Regions from separate parts of the Pseudomonas phoenicis genome, predicted to be linked through region 2. Evidence: riboswitches for the same ligand, from Rfam matches in the RefSeq annotation. Region 2 holds a riboswitch; the other holds the start of a gene.
The links. Region 2 has a riboswitch for manganese ahead of AA0Z93_RS07610 (hypothetical protein). Riboswitches for the same ligand answer to the same signal wherever they lie in the genome.

Region 1: it holds a riboswitch for manganese, as region 2 does, so the genes downstream of both, mntP (manganese efflux pump MntP) here and AA0Z93_RS07610 (hypothetical protein) in region 2, are expected to answer to the same signal.

What each region holds. Positions count from the first base shown of each region.
Region 1 is NZ_CP154852.1:4,514,091-4,521,045, reverse strand. Features, by position in the region: gene AA0Z93_RS20545 (SMI1/KNR4 family protein) at 1-612, shown strand, start outside; gene AA0Z93_RS20540 (TIGR04211 family SH3 domain-containing protein) at 621-1,271, opposite strand; gene ppnN (nucleotide 5'-monophosphate nucleosidase PpnN) at 1,440-2,813, opposite strand; gene mntP (manganese efflux pump MntP) at 2,946-3,512, opposite strand; yybP-ykoY riboswitch at 3,521-3,692, opposite strand; gene tam (trans-aconitate 2-methyltransferase) at 3,926-4,702, shown strand; gene AA0Z93_RS20520 (YebC/PmpR family DNA-binding transcriptional regulator) at 4,817-5,527, shown strand; gene AA0Z93_RS20515 (LysR family transcriptional regulator) at 5,720-6,664, shown strand; gene AA0Z93_RS20510 (DOPA decarboxylase) at 6,748-6,955, shown strand, end outside.
Region 2 is NZ_CP154852.1:1,672,653-1,679,607, reverse strand. Features, by position in the region: gene AA0Z93_RS07620 (hypothetical protein) at 77-1,090, shown strand; gene AA0Z93_RS07615 (TonB-dependent siderophore receptor) at 1,304-3,364, shown strand; yybP-ykoY riboswitch at 3,471-3,636, shown strand; gene AA0Z93_RS07610 (hypothetical protein) at 3,647-4,543, shown strand; gene AA0Z93_RS07605 (sulfite exporter TauE/SafE family protein) at 4,578-5,330, opposite strand; gene zapE (cell division protein ZapE) at 5,418-6,491, opposite strand; gene AA0Z93_RS07595 (DUF3592 domain-containing protein) at 6,779-6,955, shown strand, end outside.

The sequences.
Region 1 (6,955 bases), 2.0 Mb from region 2:
CGCGGACTCTTGCTGGAAGACACCAACCCGCCGGCCAGCGAAGAAGCCGTTGCCGCGCTGGAGGCACAGCTGGGCGCACGCTTGCCCGACGACTACCGCGCGTTCTTGCGCAGCGTCAACGGCGCCGAGCTCGACTACGATGTGGTCGCGACCCTGGCCAACGGCGAGCGGGAAGTGCTGGGCTTCACGCTGTACGGCCTCGATGCGCACAGCGAGTGGGGCGCCAACCCGTTCGAGTTGGCGCGGATGCGCGAAACAGAAGATTTTCCAGCGAGTGGGTTGTTGCCCATCGGCCGCGACGGTGGCGCCAGCGTACTGCTGCTGGATCTGCGCGATGGCCGTCAGCAGGTGGCAGCCATGGTCGCTGGGTTACCGGCCTGGACCGGGCGGCGCCAACAGGGCGACGAGTACGTGGTGCTGGCCGAGTCCTTCGACGCCTACCTGGCGCTGCTGCACCTGTCGGACGCGACCGTGGCCAGCCATATCGAGCGCTTCATCGTCACCCCCGACAGCATCGCCGCCACCCTCGAGTGGTTCGACAGTGGCAGCCCGGGGTGGCGCGAACGCTTCCGCGGGCAGTGGAACGCGCGCATCGCAGATGCGCCGATCTAGCGGTCGAATCAGAACCAGCGGTCATTGCGTTTGCGGCCGCGGGTCAGGGCCGGCAGGATCAGACCGGCCAGAAGCCCGGCGCCGGCGATGCTGCCGCCATAGACCATGTAGCGCATCATCACTTGCTTGTTTTCATCGCCCAGGCGCGCCTGGGCGTCTCTGAGGGCCGACTGGCTTTCGTCGAGCTGCTCGCTGAGGGTGGTGTTGCGCGCTTGCAGCTCATCGACCAGGGATTTGCGCGAGTCCAGGGTCTCCTGCATGCCTTGCACGCGGTTCTTCCAGCTGTCATCGATAGTCTTGAGCTGACCCGACAGCTCGTTGACCTGGGCCTCGAGCTGCGGAACACGCTCGACCGGTGCGGGGACGTTCTGCAGGTCGCTGCTGAGGATCCACACCTGGTCACCGTTTTCACCACGGATCTGGCTGTAATTGCCCTGCGTGGTCAGCAGCGTGACTTTTTGTCCGGATTTGAGGTTGCCGACGATGCGATGACCGTCCGTAGGGCCGCTGCGCACGTAGGTGCTCAGGCTGTCGCTGACCCAACGGGCATCGTTGGCCTGGGTCTCGGCGTGGGCCGGCGCGGCAAGCGCGGCCAGGGCGGCGAACAGGCTGCCGCGCAGGACGGCGAGGGCGGGGAGGGCGAGGCGGGAATCAGACATATCGATCTTCGCTGGAACGGGACGAATGAAGGCCCCAAGCAGCGGGCCGTGATTCGGTCGGGTGGGTTGACCGTCAGCCAAAGACCATTTTTATAGCGGCAGGTTCACCGATGGGGGTAGGAAAAGACGGCGGATGTCGGAGCGACCAAGCGGCCGCTCCGACGCTGTTCAGCTCACCACTTGGTAGCACGGTACATAGGCAGCGCCGCCCGGCAGCTTCATCCGGTGCTGGTCGACGAAGGCCTGCAGCAGTTTGCCCAGCGGGTCCATCACTGCACTGTCACCGTGGATCTGGTACGGCCCGTGTCGCTCGATCAGGCGGATGCCGTTGTCCTTGACGTTGCCCGCGACGATCCCGGAAAACGCCCGGCGCAGGTTGGCGGCCAGCTGGTGCGGCGGCAGGTCGCGGCGCAGGCTGAGGTTGGCCATGTTCTCGTGGGTGGGATCGAACGGGTGCTGGAAGCCCTCGTCGATTTTCAGCAACCAGTTGAAATGGAAGGCGTCGTTACGCTCGCGGCGGAACTGTTTGACCGCTTTGAGCCCTTCGACCATGTGCCGGGCCACGGCAGCCGGGTCGTCGATGATGATCTGGTAGTGCCGTTGCGCCTGCTCGCCCAGGGTGGCGCCGACGAAGGCGTGCAGCTGCATCAGGAAGGCTTCGGCGCTGCGCGGGCCGGTGAGCACGACCGGGAAGGGCAGCGAGGCGTTGTCCGGGTGCATGAGGATGCCCAGCAGGTAGAGGAACTCTTCTGCCGTGCCGGCGCCGCCAGGGAAGATGATGATGCCGTGGCCCACGCGCACGAAGGCTTCCAGGCGTTTTTCGATGTCGGGCAGGATCACCAGTTCGTTGACGATCGGGTTGGGCGCTTCGGCGGCGATGATGCCCGGCTCGGTCAGGCCCAGGTAGCGGCTGCCGGCCATGCGCTGTTTGGCGTGGGCGATGGTCGCGCCCTTCATCGGGCCCTTCATCACGCCAGGGCCGCAGCCGGTGCAGATGTCGAGTTTGCGCAGGCCCAGTTCGTGGCCGACTTTCTTGGTGTACTGGTATTCCTCGCTGCTGATCGAATGGCCGCCCCAGCACACCACCATCTTCGGCTCCACGCCGGGGCGCAGGGTGCGGGCGTTGCGCAGAAGGTGGAAGACGTAATCGGTGATGCCCTGGGAGCTTTCCAGGTCGATCCGCTGGCTGGCCAGCTCGCTTTCGGTATAGACGATGTCGCGCAGGGCGCTGAACAGCATTTCGCGGGTGCTGGCGATCATTTCGCCGTCGACGAAGGCGTCGGCCGGCGCGTTCAGCAGTTCCAGGCGCACGCCGCGGTCTTGCTGGTGAATGCGTACTTCGAAGTCTTGGTAGGCCTCGAGAATGGTCTTGGCGTTATCGACGTGGGCACCGGTGTTGAGGATGGCCAGGGCGCACTGGCGGAACAGGGTGTAGAGGGTGCCGGAACCGGCTTCGCTGAGTTGCTGAACTTCACGTTGCGACAGCGTCTCCAGGCTGCCTTTGGGGCTGACGGAGGCGTTGATGACGTTGCGTGTGGGCATTGGGTCTTTCCTGTGCAGGTAGAACATCCTTCTCTGTCGCCACCATACCGACAAATCCGGGCGGCAACGAGGGGGCAGGCGAAAAGCCTGGGGCGCCCGGTCCAGACACCCCTGACCGGGCGCATCGGTGCGTCACTGCGCCGACAGGTGCTCGTAGAGGATAGTCGCGCCGATCAGCATCAGCACCACGCCACCGAGGATTTCCGCACGCTTGCCCACCAGGGTGCCGAGCACCCGGCCGAGCATCACCCCAAGGGTGACCATGACCAGCGTCGCACAGCCGATGGCAGCGGCCGCTACCAGGATGTTGACATCGATGAAGGCCAGGCCGATGCCCACGGCCAGCGCGTCGATGCTGGTGGCGAAGGCGGTCAGGGCGAGCATGGCGAAACCGTGCTGGGCGGGTTTTTCTGCTTCGTCGTGGTCGGCCTGCAGGCCGTTGTGGATCATGTGCAGACCGAGCAGCAGCAGGAGGGTGAAGGCGATCCAGTGGTCCCAGGCTTGCACGTAACCGCTGGCGGCCTGACCGATGGCCCAGCCGATCAGAGGCGTGAGGCCTTCGATGACGCCGAAGATCAAACCGGTGCGCAGGGCTTCGCTCAGGCGCGGACGGTGCAGGGTGGCGCCTTTGCCGATGGCCGCCGCGAAGGCGTCGGTGGACATGGCCAGGGCCAGGAAGAAGAGGGAAATGGGATTCACGGTCGGTAATCCGGTCGGGCTATGAGTCAACGACGCGACCACACGCCCGACCTTAGGCATGGATGCGTCGTTGGTCTCGCCAATCCGAAGATGTCCACGCCACGGCCGCTGCCGAGAATGTTGACGTGAACGCGCTGTGCCCAAGGCCGCCAGCGCAGGCTACTCCCCAACGAGGGCGGGCATTATGCCCGTTGGTTCCGATAAACGGAATGCTTGTTTCGCAAGGTTCGTCCTCGCGCTCGATTCGCGATCGGCCGCTGCGCGTGCCGGCAGGTCAACGCGTATCGGTTCAGCTACCGGCACACTGACCGCGCGCCCACAGGGCCCGAGGGTGGCCCCACCCACAGACGGTCCGGCTGGCAATCGCGATCAGCTGCCTTATGCTGTTGCCCATCCCCTCCAAGGAGTCGCCCATGTCCTGGTCCGCCAGCCAATACGTCCGTTTCGAAGACCAACGCACGCGCCCGGTGCGCGATCTGCTCGCGGCCGTGGCGCCGCGCCCCGTGCGCCATGCCACGGATCTCGGCTGCGGGCCGGGCAACTCCACCGAGGTGCTGCTGCAGCGCTGCCCCGACAGCCAGGTGACCGCCCTGGACAGCGACCGGGACATGCTCGACCAGGCCCGTCAGCGTCCACGCCTGAACGTGCCGCGGGTGCATCTCGAGCAGGCCGACATCGCCCAGTGGAGCGCCCCGCAGCCGCAAGATCTGATTCTGGCCAACGCATCCTTGCAGTGGGTGCCCGCACACCACACGCTCTACCCGCACCTGGTCGCGCAACTCAGTGAAGGTGGCAGCCTGGCCGTGCAAACGCCCGACAACCTCGACGAACCCGCGCACCGCCGGCTGCGCGAAGTCGCCGGCAGCGGCGAATGGGCCGCTATGTTCGCCGACTTCAGCCTGCCGCCGCGCCACGCCGCGCCGTTCTACTTCGAGTTGCTGGCGCCGCTGTGCGAGCAGGTCGACGTCTGGTGCACCACCTACCACCACCCCCTGGCCGGCGGTGTCGATGCGGTGGTCGAGTGGTTCAAGGGCTCGGCGTTGCGGCCTTATCTGGCGCGCCTCGACCCGGCCGGGCAGACGGCGTTCCTGGCCCAGTACCGCGAGGCCCTGTGCGCCGACTACCCGGGCGCCGACGACGCCCAGGTGCTGTTGGCCTTTCCGAGGCTGTTCGTGGTTGCCACGCGCTAAAGCGCGCAGCCGTGGGGTGCGCAGAGTTGTCGAGACCTGGCCGAGGGCGTATAAACTGCACCCCACCTTGGCCGGTCGCTTCCTGAATCGGCCAGCGAAATCTAGAGAGTCGTCATGGGCGCACAGTGGAAAGCCAAACATAAAGAAGCCGCGGCCAACGCCAAAGGCAAGGTCATGGGCAAATTGGCCAAGGAGATTCAGATCGCCGCCAAGTCGGGTGCCGATCCGGACATGAACCCGCGCCTGCGCCTGGCCGTGGAACAGGCCAAGAAGGCCTCGATGACCCGCGAGACCTTGGAACGCGCCATCCGTAAAGGTGCAGGCCTGGACGGCGACACCGTGCAATACACCGCCGTCACCTACGAAGGCTTCGCGCCGCACCAAGTGCCGCTGATCGTCGAATGCCTGACCGACAACGTCAACCGTACCGTCGCCGAAATCCGCGTGGCCTTCCGCAAGGGCCAGCTGGGCGCCAGCGGCTCGGTATCGTGGGACTTCAACCACGTCGGCCTGATCGAAGCCACTCCGCAAGGCGATGCCGACCCGGAAATGGCCGCCATCGAAGCCGGCGCGCAGGATTTCGAAGAAGGCGAAGAGCCGGGTTCGACCCTGTTCATCACCGACACCGGCGATCTGGGCGCTGTGCAGAAAACCCTGCCCGAGCACGGCTTCACCGTCACCTCGGCCAAGATCGGCTACACCCCGAAGAACCCGATCAGCGCCGCCAGCCTCAGCGCCGAGGCCCTGGCCGAAGTGGAAGCCTTCCTCGAAGCCATCGACCATCACGACGACGTGCAGAACGTCTACGTCGGCCTCACCGAGTGACCGAACGCGCCGGGGCCCGCTCGTGGCTCCGGCAACCCGAACCGCAATAGACGCGGTTGGCGCTCGCCCGCAGCCTAGCGGCCTCTGGCAGTATCGAGCGCTTTTCAACGCCCAAACGCTGCGCAGCCTGCCACGGTCGCTGTCAGCCTGGCAGGCGATCTGCAAGCTTCTTACACCGTTTAGGCCCCGCCCATGAACGCCGCGTTCGCCGCCCTGAGCCTCGCCCACCTGCGCACCCTCGACTGCATCTTGCAGCTGAAGAACCTCAGCCACGCTGCCCAGCGCCTGGGTTGCAGCCAATCGGCGTTGAGCCGGCAATTGGCGCACCTGCGCCAAGCCTTCGACGACCCGCTGTTGGTACGCCAAGGCCGCGGCTACGTGCTCAGCGAGCAGGCCGAACAGTTGCGCGCGCCTCTGCAGGCCGTGCTGCATTCGCTCAGCGCCTTGCCACGACCGGCCACCTTCGACCCCGCACGCTGCACCCGGCGCTTTTGCCTGGCCGCCTCGGACTACGTGGCCGAGCACATGCTGCCGTTGCTGGTCGCCGCCCTGGCGCAGGAAGCGCCAGGCGTGTCCTTGGGTTTTCGCACCTGGCAGGCGGGCGATTACCCCTTGCTGGCCAACGGTGAGATAGACCTGGCCACTACGCTGTTCGACGACTCGCCGCCCAACCTGCATGGCCGGGTATTGGGCGAGGACCGCGTGGTCTGCCTGATGCACCAGGACCATCCTCTGGCCGCTGCCGATCGTTTGAACCAGGCCGATTACCTGGCCTACGGCCACGTGCGCATCTGCGCCGGTGGCGACAAGGACAGCTTCGTCGACCGCCACCTGCGCGAGCAGGGCCTGCAGCGCCGCATCGCCCTGGATGTGCCGTTCTTCACCGCTACCGTGCAGGTGCTGGCCAGCACCCATTACCTGGCCACCTTGCCCGAACACATCGCGCGTCAGTTGTGCCTGCGCCACCCCTTGACCTGGCGGGCACTGGATTTCGTCGAGCACACGCAACGCTACTGGGTGGTGTGGCACCAACGTTGGCAGGGCTCCCCCGAACACCGCTGGTTGCGCGAACGGGTCTTTGCGTTGTGGTGCGAATCGCAGTTCAGCGTGCAGGGCAGCTCACCGCTTTCGCCATAGCAGCTATGCGCCCGGCGCGGTACCCGGTGCAGTGCTCCGAGCCTACACTGGCGCCTCGTTCACTGTGCCCAGGAGCCCGCCGCATGACCCCCGAACAGTTTCGCCAGTACGGCCACCAGCTCATCGACCTGATCGCCGACTACCGCCAGAGCGTGGCCGAACGGCCGGTCATGGCCCAAGTCGAGCCCGGCTACCTGAAAGCCGCGCTGCCCCAAGCCGCCCCACGGCAGGGCGAGCCTTTCGAGGCCATGCTCGAAGACGTCCAGCGCCTGCTGATGCCGGGTCTGTCCC
Region 2 (6,955 bases):
CTCATCTCGCGGCGCCAGCCCAATCACTGGCAACGCGGCAGGTGCCCTCGGCCCACCCCCAGCAGCAGGTAGCCCCATGCCTCCGCGCGCCGTGCATACCTTCATACGCGTTTGCCTGGTGCTGCTCACCAGCCTGCTGACCGCGCATACCTTTGCCGCCCCGCAAACCCTGCACCTGGGCGCTCCAGCACCCTACGACCTGCAGGCCTTCGCGAACGCCGACCTGCAACGCCCCAGCCTTCCCGTGCGGCGTGCCGTGGTCATCGTGCATGGCGTGCAGCGCAACGCCGACGCTTACTACGCCAGTGGCCAGACCCTGCTCGAGCACGCCGGCTTCACCCCGGCCGACACGCTCCTCTTGGCGCCTCGCTTCCTCACGCCCAACGACCGGGCCGCCACGCCCACCATGCCGCTGTGGGCCAGGAACCGCTGGATGCACGGCACGCCCTCGTCGAGCGGCCGAACCGGCATCGCCGGTTTCACGGTGCTCGACGACCTGCTGACCTACCTCGGCGACCGCCAACGCTTTCCGGCACTCCAGGAGATCGTGCTCATCGGCCATTCGGCCGGGGGCCAACTGATGCAACGCTACGCCCTGCTCGGCAGCGGCGACCAGACGTTGCGCCCTGGCCTGGCCGTGCGCTACGTGGTGTCCAGCCCATCGTCCTACCTCTACCTGGACGCCACGCGCCTGCAAGGCGAGCGCTTCGAAACGGCTTCCTTGCAGGCGTGCCCGGACTACGACCAGTACCGCTATGGCCTGAACGGCGCGCCCGACTACTTCACGTCCCAGGGCCTGAGCCCGCGGCAGGTGTTCCAGCGCTATGCCGCCCGCGACGTCACCTACCTGGTCGGGCGCCTGGACGACCACCCCGACGACCGGGTGATGGACCGCGCCTGCGGTGCGCAGCTCCAGGGCCGCACCCGCGTCGAGCGGCAGCTCGACTACCTGCGTTACGAAGCGGACCTGGCGCGGCGCTGGCAACTGCCCATCCGACACCGGCAATGGCAGATCGACGGCGTGGGCCACGACGCGACCCGGTTGTTCGCCGCGCCGGAAGTGGCCCGCGATGTGTTCCCCGACCGCTGAGCCTTGCATGCCGCACAGCCCGGGAGTTTCAGCCTGAGATGCCACAAGCTGACACGGGTGAACATGAAAAATTATTTATCAAGAAACTTTCCCATTTAAGGTAGTTTCCCAGGCCTAACAGAAACGCCTCCCATTTCCATTCGCCCTGCCCAGGACACCGCCTTGAAAACTCATCTTCCTGCCCGCCTGCTGCTCGTCGGCGCGTGCAGCGCCATGCCCATCGTTCACGCGGCCGACGACCTCACGCTGCCCGCCATCCAGGTCGAAAGCGTGCAGAACCGCGACGAAGGCCCGAGCGAAGGATATGAAGGCAGGGCGTCGTCCAGCACCACCAAGCTCGGCCTGACCGACAAGCAGACGCCGCAGGGCGTGACCACCATCACCCGCCAGGAACTGGACGACTTCAAGATCACCGGCATCAAGGACGCCCTGCGCGCCGCGCCGTCGGTGACCGTCGAGCAGACCGAGACCGACCGCACCCAGTTCACCTCGCGCGGTTTCGACATCAACAATTTCGAGTACGACGGCGTGGGCATGCCCTTCGTCAGCAGCGTGCTGGTGGGCGAGCAGGACCTGGCCGAATACGAGCAGATCGACGTGCTGCACGGCGCCAACGGCTTGATGAGCGGGGCGGGCAACCCCTCGGCCACGGTCAACTTCGTGCGCAAGCGCCCGACCGATACCTTCCAGGCGCAGGTCGAGACTTCGGTCGGTTCCTGGGACGGCCGCCGTGTGGACGTCGATGTCGCCGGCCCGCTGACCGACAGCGGCAACGTGCGTGGCCGCTTCATCTATTCCCACGACAAGGGCAACTCGTGGATGGACCGCTACAGCCACGAGCGCAACATCGCGGCGGGTTTGCTGGCGTTCGACCTGTCCGACGCCGACACCGTGACCCTAGGCTTGTCTCAGCACAACAGCGATGCCAACGGCAGCACCTGGGGCAACCTGCCGTTGGTCGACAGCAGCGGCAATCCGATCCACTACAGCAGCCGCAGCAGCAACATCGGCCAGCCGTGGACCTATTGGAACCTGCACACCCAGCGCGCCTTCGCCGAGCTCAAGCACGATTTCGGCAATGATTGGAGTGCGACCCTGACCGCCACCGGCATTCAGGAAAAGCAGAACACCAACATGCTGTATGTCGGCTCGGTCACCGACGATGTGGCGGGTGCTTATGCCAACCACACCCGCAGCGAGGCGCACCAGCTGATCGGTGAAGCCAAGGTGCAAGGTCCCTTCAGCCTGTTCGGCCGCGAGCACCAACTGACCTTCGGCGCGGCCTATGGGCGCACCCACCAGAAGGGCCAGGAGTACGACGAGGACCTCGAAAATGGTAGCGCCTTCGGCACCTCTTTCTCGGGGATTCTGGCGGGCGCCACGCCCATGCCCACGTTCGGTGCCACCAGCGAAGCGCTGGGACAAAACTTCCAGGACACACAAAAAAGCATCTTCGGCGGCGCCCGCTTCAGCCTGGCCGACGACCTGCACTGGATCGTCGGTGCGCGCATGCTCAGCGCCGACGGCAAGGGCACCAGCTATGACACCGAGCACTACACCCGCGAACACGGCAAGGTCACGCCCTACACCGGCCTGGTCTACGACCTGAACGACGCCTGGAGCGTCTACGGCAGTTGGACCCAGATCTACAGCCCGCAGTACAACGCGGTCGGCCTGGACGGTCGCCTGCTCGACCCGCTGGAAGGCAAGAGCATGGAAGTCGGCATCAAGGGCAGTGTGCTGGACCAGCGCCTGCACCTGACCGGCGCACTGTTCAAGACCGAGCAGCGCAACGTGGTCGTGAGCACCGTGTTCGACGGCAGCCAGAACCTGTCCATCCCAGGCGACGTGAAGAGCCACGGCGTCGAGCTGCAAGCCTCGGGCGAAGTGACCCCAGGCGTGGACCTGCTCGCCGGCTACACCTACGTACACATCGACAACGACGACGGCGACCGCGCCCGCAAGTACGTGCCCGCCCATGCGATCCGCGCCATGGCCACCTACCGCCTGCCGAGCCTGCCGCAGATGAAGGTCGGTGCGCGGGTCAGCTGGCAGACCAAAGTGGAGAACGACAACAACGGTGCCATTGCGCAGAACGCCTACGGCCTGGTCGACCTGATGAGCAGCTACGACATCGACAGCCACTGGAGCACATCGCTCAACCTGAACAACCTCACCGACCGCAAATACCTGCTGTCGCTGTACAACAACGCCACCACCGCCAGCTACGGCGCGCCGCGCAACCTGACGGCGTCGGTAACCTGGAAGTATTGATCGTGCAGGCCGCCCACCGGACGAGCGTGCCTTGCGGCGCTCGCGTTCGAAAACCGGCACTGCGCGCGGCGTTGATCCTTTTTTGACATCCGAGCCGCTAGAGTGGCGCACCTTCGTTGGGGAGTAGCCGGCTCTGGGCTTGGGCACAGAGCGTCTGCGTCAACATGCTCGGCATCCGCCGTGGCGCAGACACCTTCGGGTTGGCAAGACCAACGACGCTTCCATGCCTAACGTCGGGCGTGTGGTGGCGTCGTTGATCCACAGCCCGACGGGATCATCGTTTTGAGCACTTTTTTCCCCCTCTTCCGAACCCTGCTGTGCGTCGTTGGCGTACTGCTCGTCGCCACGCTGGGTTTCTTCGCCTGGCAGAGCTTTTACCCGGTGCAAGCGGCTGCCGGCTGGCGCGTTCAGGTCAACCACACGAACGTACCCAAGGCCGCGTCCCTGGCGCCGCTGGCCGACGGCTCGCTGATGGTCAGCCAGGAACTGCGCGACGGCAAAGGCAGCATCGTGCGCATCCATGCCGATGGCACGCGCCAGAGCGTGGTGAGCCAGTTGTCGAAACCCGACGGCATGGCGGCAGCCCAGGGCGGATGGGTGTTCAGCCAGGAAGTGGGGGGCGCCATGGTCAGCCTGCTCAAGCAAGGCAAGGTCACCCCATTGTTCGAAGGCCACAACGTCCAGGGGCTATGGAACGATGGCGACGACCTGTATGCCATCGAGGACCGCAAAGAGGATGGCCGCCTGCTGCGCTACCGCTGGAGCGACCGCTCGCTGACCGTGTTGCGCGACCGGCTCGACGAGGCCGAATCCATCACCCGTTGCACGGACGGCCGCCTGCTCTACACGCAGAAGAAGGCCGGCCAGGTCCGCCAACTCACCCAGGACCGCCGCGACCCGGTCGTGCTGGCCAACCTGAACCAGCCGACGTTTCTGATGTGCGACCAACGCGGCCTGTGGATAACTGAAGACGCCACCCACCGCGCCCGCCTGCTGCTGGTCGACCCCCAGGGCGGGCGGCAGACCATCCTGTCGTTCCTCAAGGCGCCGCAATCCATCGTGCGCACTGCCGAAGGCACCTATCTGCTCGCCGAAGGAGGGCGCGATCGCGTGCTGGAGCTGGTGCCACCTGTTGCCGCGATCACCTCCCAGGACTCGGCGAAGAAGGCCAGCCAGTGAATCCCTGGGCGGACACAGCGTCGGCGACCTTCGGCTACAGGCAGTAGCGCAGAATCAGCACGATGCCCGACCCCAACACCACCAGGTTGATGACCCTGAGGAACTGCTCGCGCGACATCCTCAAAGTCATCCGCCGCCCCAGCGTAATCCCCAGCACCATGCCCGGCGCCAGCGACAGCGCCAGCCACAGCAGCGAAGTGTCCAGGTACACCCCGGCCAGCGCGAACAGCACCACGCGGGTCAGGGTGCTGAGGCCGATCAGGGTGGTCTGGGTGATGCGCAAGGCGTCTTTGCTGTCGAGCCGGCCGCTCAGGTAGATGGCGTAGATGAAGCCGCCGCTGCCGAACAACGCGCTGAACACCCCGCCCACGCCGCCAAAGGGAATGGCCGTGGCCGGCCCGAAGCGGCGTTGGGGCTTGAGGCCGCTGAGTGAATACAAGGCATAGCCGACCACGAACAGCCCCAGGGCCAGCAACAGGCCCTCGGGCCGTGCCGTGAGCAGGATCGCCGCACCCACCAGGCTGCCCAGCACCATCATCGGCACCAGCCGGCGCAGCTCGCGCCAGTCGGCCTTGCGTCCGTCGCGGCTGACGTTGATGCAGGCGGCGCACAGGTCCATCAGCGCCAGCAGCGGCACGATCTTGGCGATGGGGATGTAGAGCGCCAGCACGGGGCTGGCGATCAGCGCGGAGCCGAACCCGGCGATGCCGAAGATGACGTAGGCGCCCAACAGCGTTGCGAACACGACGGCGTAACTCGACCCACCCAACGACAACGCTTCTTCCATGGCAGACGACTTCCTGTGGTGAATGGTCCGGTCTCGGGCCTGTTTTTTCCGAACGAAAAACCGGTCGTTCGGCTCGATGGCGCCGGCTCAGCCAGGATCGGCGCACACCGGTGCATCGTCCAGCGCCGCGATCTGGCGCAACTGCGACAGGCGGCTGCGGGTGCGGGAAAGATCGGCCGCTTCCGCGCTGTTCAAGGCTTCGTGCAAGGGCAGCGCACTGATCAGAAACACCTGGCAGCGGCGGTCGTACAGCACATCGATGAGGTTGATGAAGCGCTGCTGCGCGGCCGCCGAAGCTCTGGAGAGCTGCGGCAGGTCTTCGAGAATCCAGCGGTCGTGGTCGGCCACCAGCGCCAGGTAGTCCATGGTGGCGGTCGGGCCTTCGCAGAGGTGCTTGAACGAGCCGTGCAGGGTCCGTCCCTCGGCGCCCAGCACCCGCAGCAGGCGGTGGCCGACTTTGATGTCGTGGGCGCGGGCGGGGCGCTGCGGCAGGCCCAGGGCCTGACGCTGGGCCGGGTTGCCGGGGCAGAGGTAGGCGCCCTGGTGGAACGGGTCCGGTTCGGCGCTGGTCAAGCCGCGGTAGTCCACTTCGCCGGCGACGGCGAGCACGTCCATGTGCTGCTCGATCAGCGCGATGGTGGGCAGGAAACGCTCGTGGTAGAGCGGATTGGGCAGCAACTGTCCGGGCGCGTAGTTGGAAGTGACCAACAGCGCTATGCCCCGGCCGAAGAGGGCCTTGAACAGCCGGCTGATGAGCATGGCGTCGCCGATGTCGTGCAGGTGGAACTCGTCGAAGCACAGCAGCCGGCAGTCGCCGAGCAGGTCGTCCAAGGCCTTGTCCATGGCCTGGCCGCTGTCGAGGTGGTCGAACAGGCGCTGGTGCAGTTCGCGGAAGAAGGCATGGAAGTGCACACGGCGCTTGTGCGGCAGGGCGACGGCATCGAAGAAACCGTCGAGTACGAAACTCTTGCCGCGGCCCACCGGGCCCCACAGGTAGACGCTGCGTGCGGCACTGCGACGGCGCGGCGCGAGCAGCGCGTCGGCCATCTGCCCCAAGCGCTCGATGGCCGAGCATTGGAAGGGGTCGAGGCTATAGCCGCGTTGTTGGGCCGTGGCGTGCAGGGCAGCGACGATGGTGGCGCCGGGTTGGGTTGAGGTCATTGGCGGGCTTTCTAGTGGGCCAGGAGCGGCCATTCTAGAAGGCAGGCGAGGGATGAAGGAATAGCCGTCGGCGCAGGCGAGCGGACGATGCAGGCACAATGCCTCGCACGCCGTGTGCGAAGGGGGGTTGCCATCCACCGTGCTCGCCAAGCAGGCCAGCCCAGATGCCCGCCGTCGGCGCCGATCGATTGCAGCCTTTGCCAAGGCGCTCACACCGGGCCGCTTGCATTTGCTCCATCGATTGATTGCAATACGCCCCACTCACGGACGATGTAGGGAAATCTTTCATGGCAAGCCCGCCAACCCAACCTCGCGGCGATCTGTTGCGCGCGGCGATCTTTCTGCCCTTGGGCCTGTGCCTGCTGCTCGCCACCTATTCGATGGTCGAGGCGCGCCACGCCTTTCTCGCCCAGGCGCTGCGCGCCGACGGCCACGTCAGCGCACTGAACGCTGGCGGCAGCCAC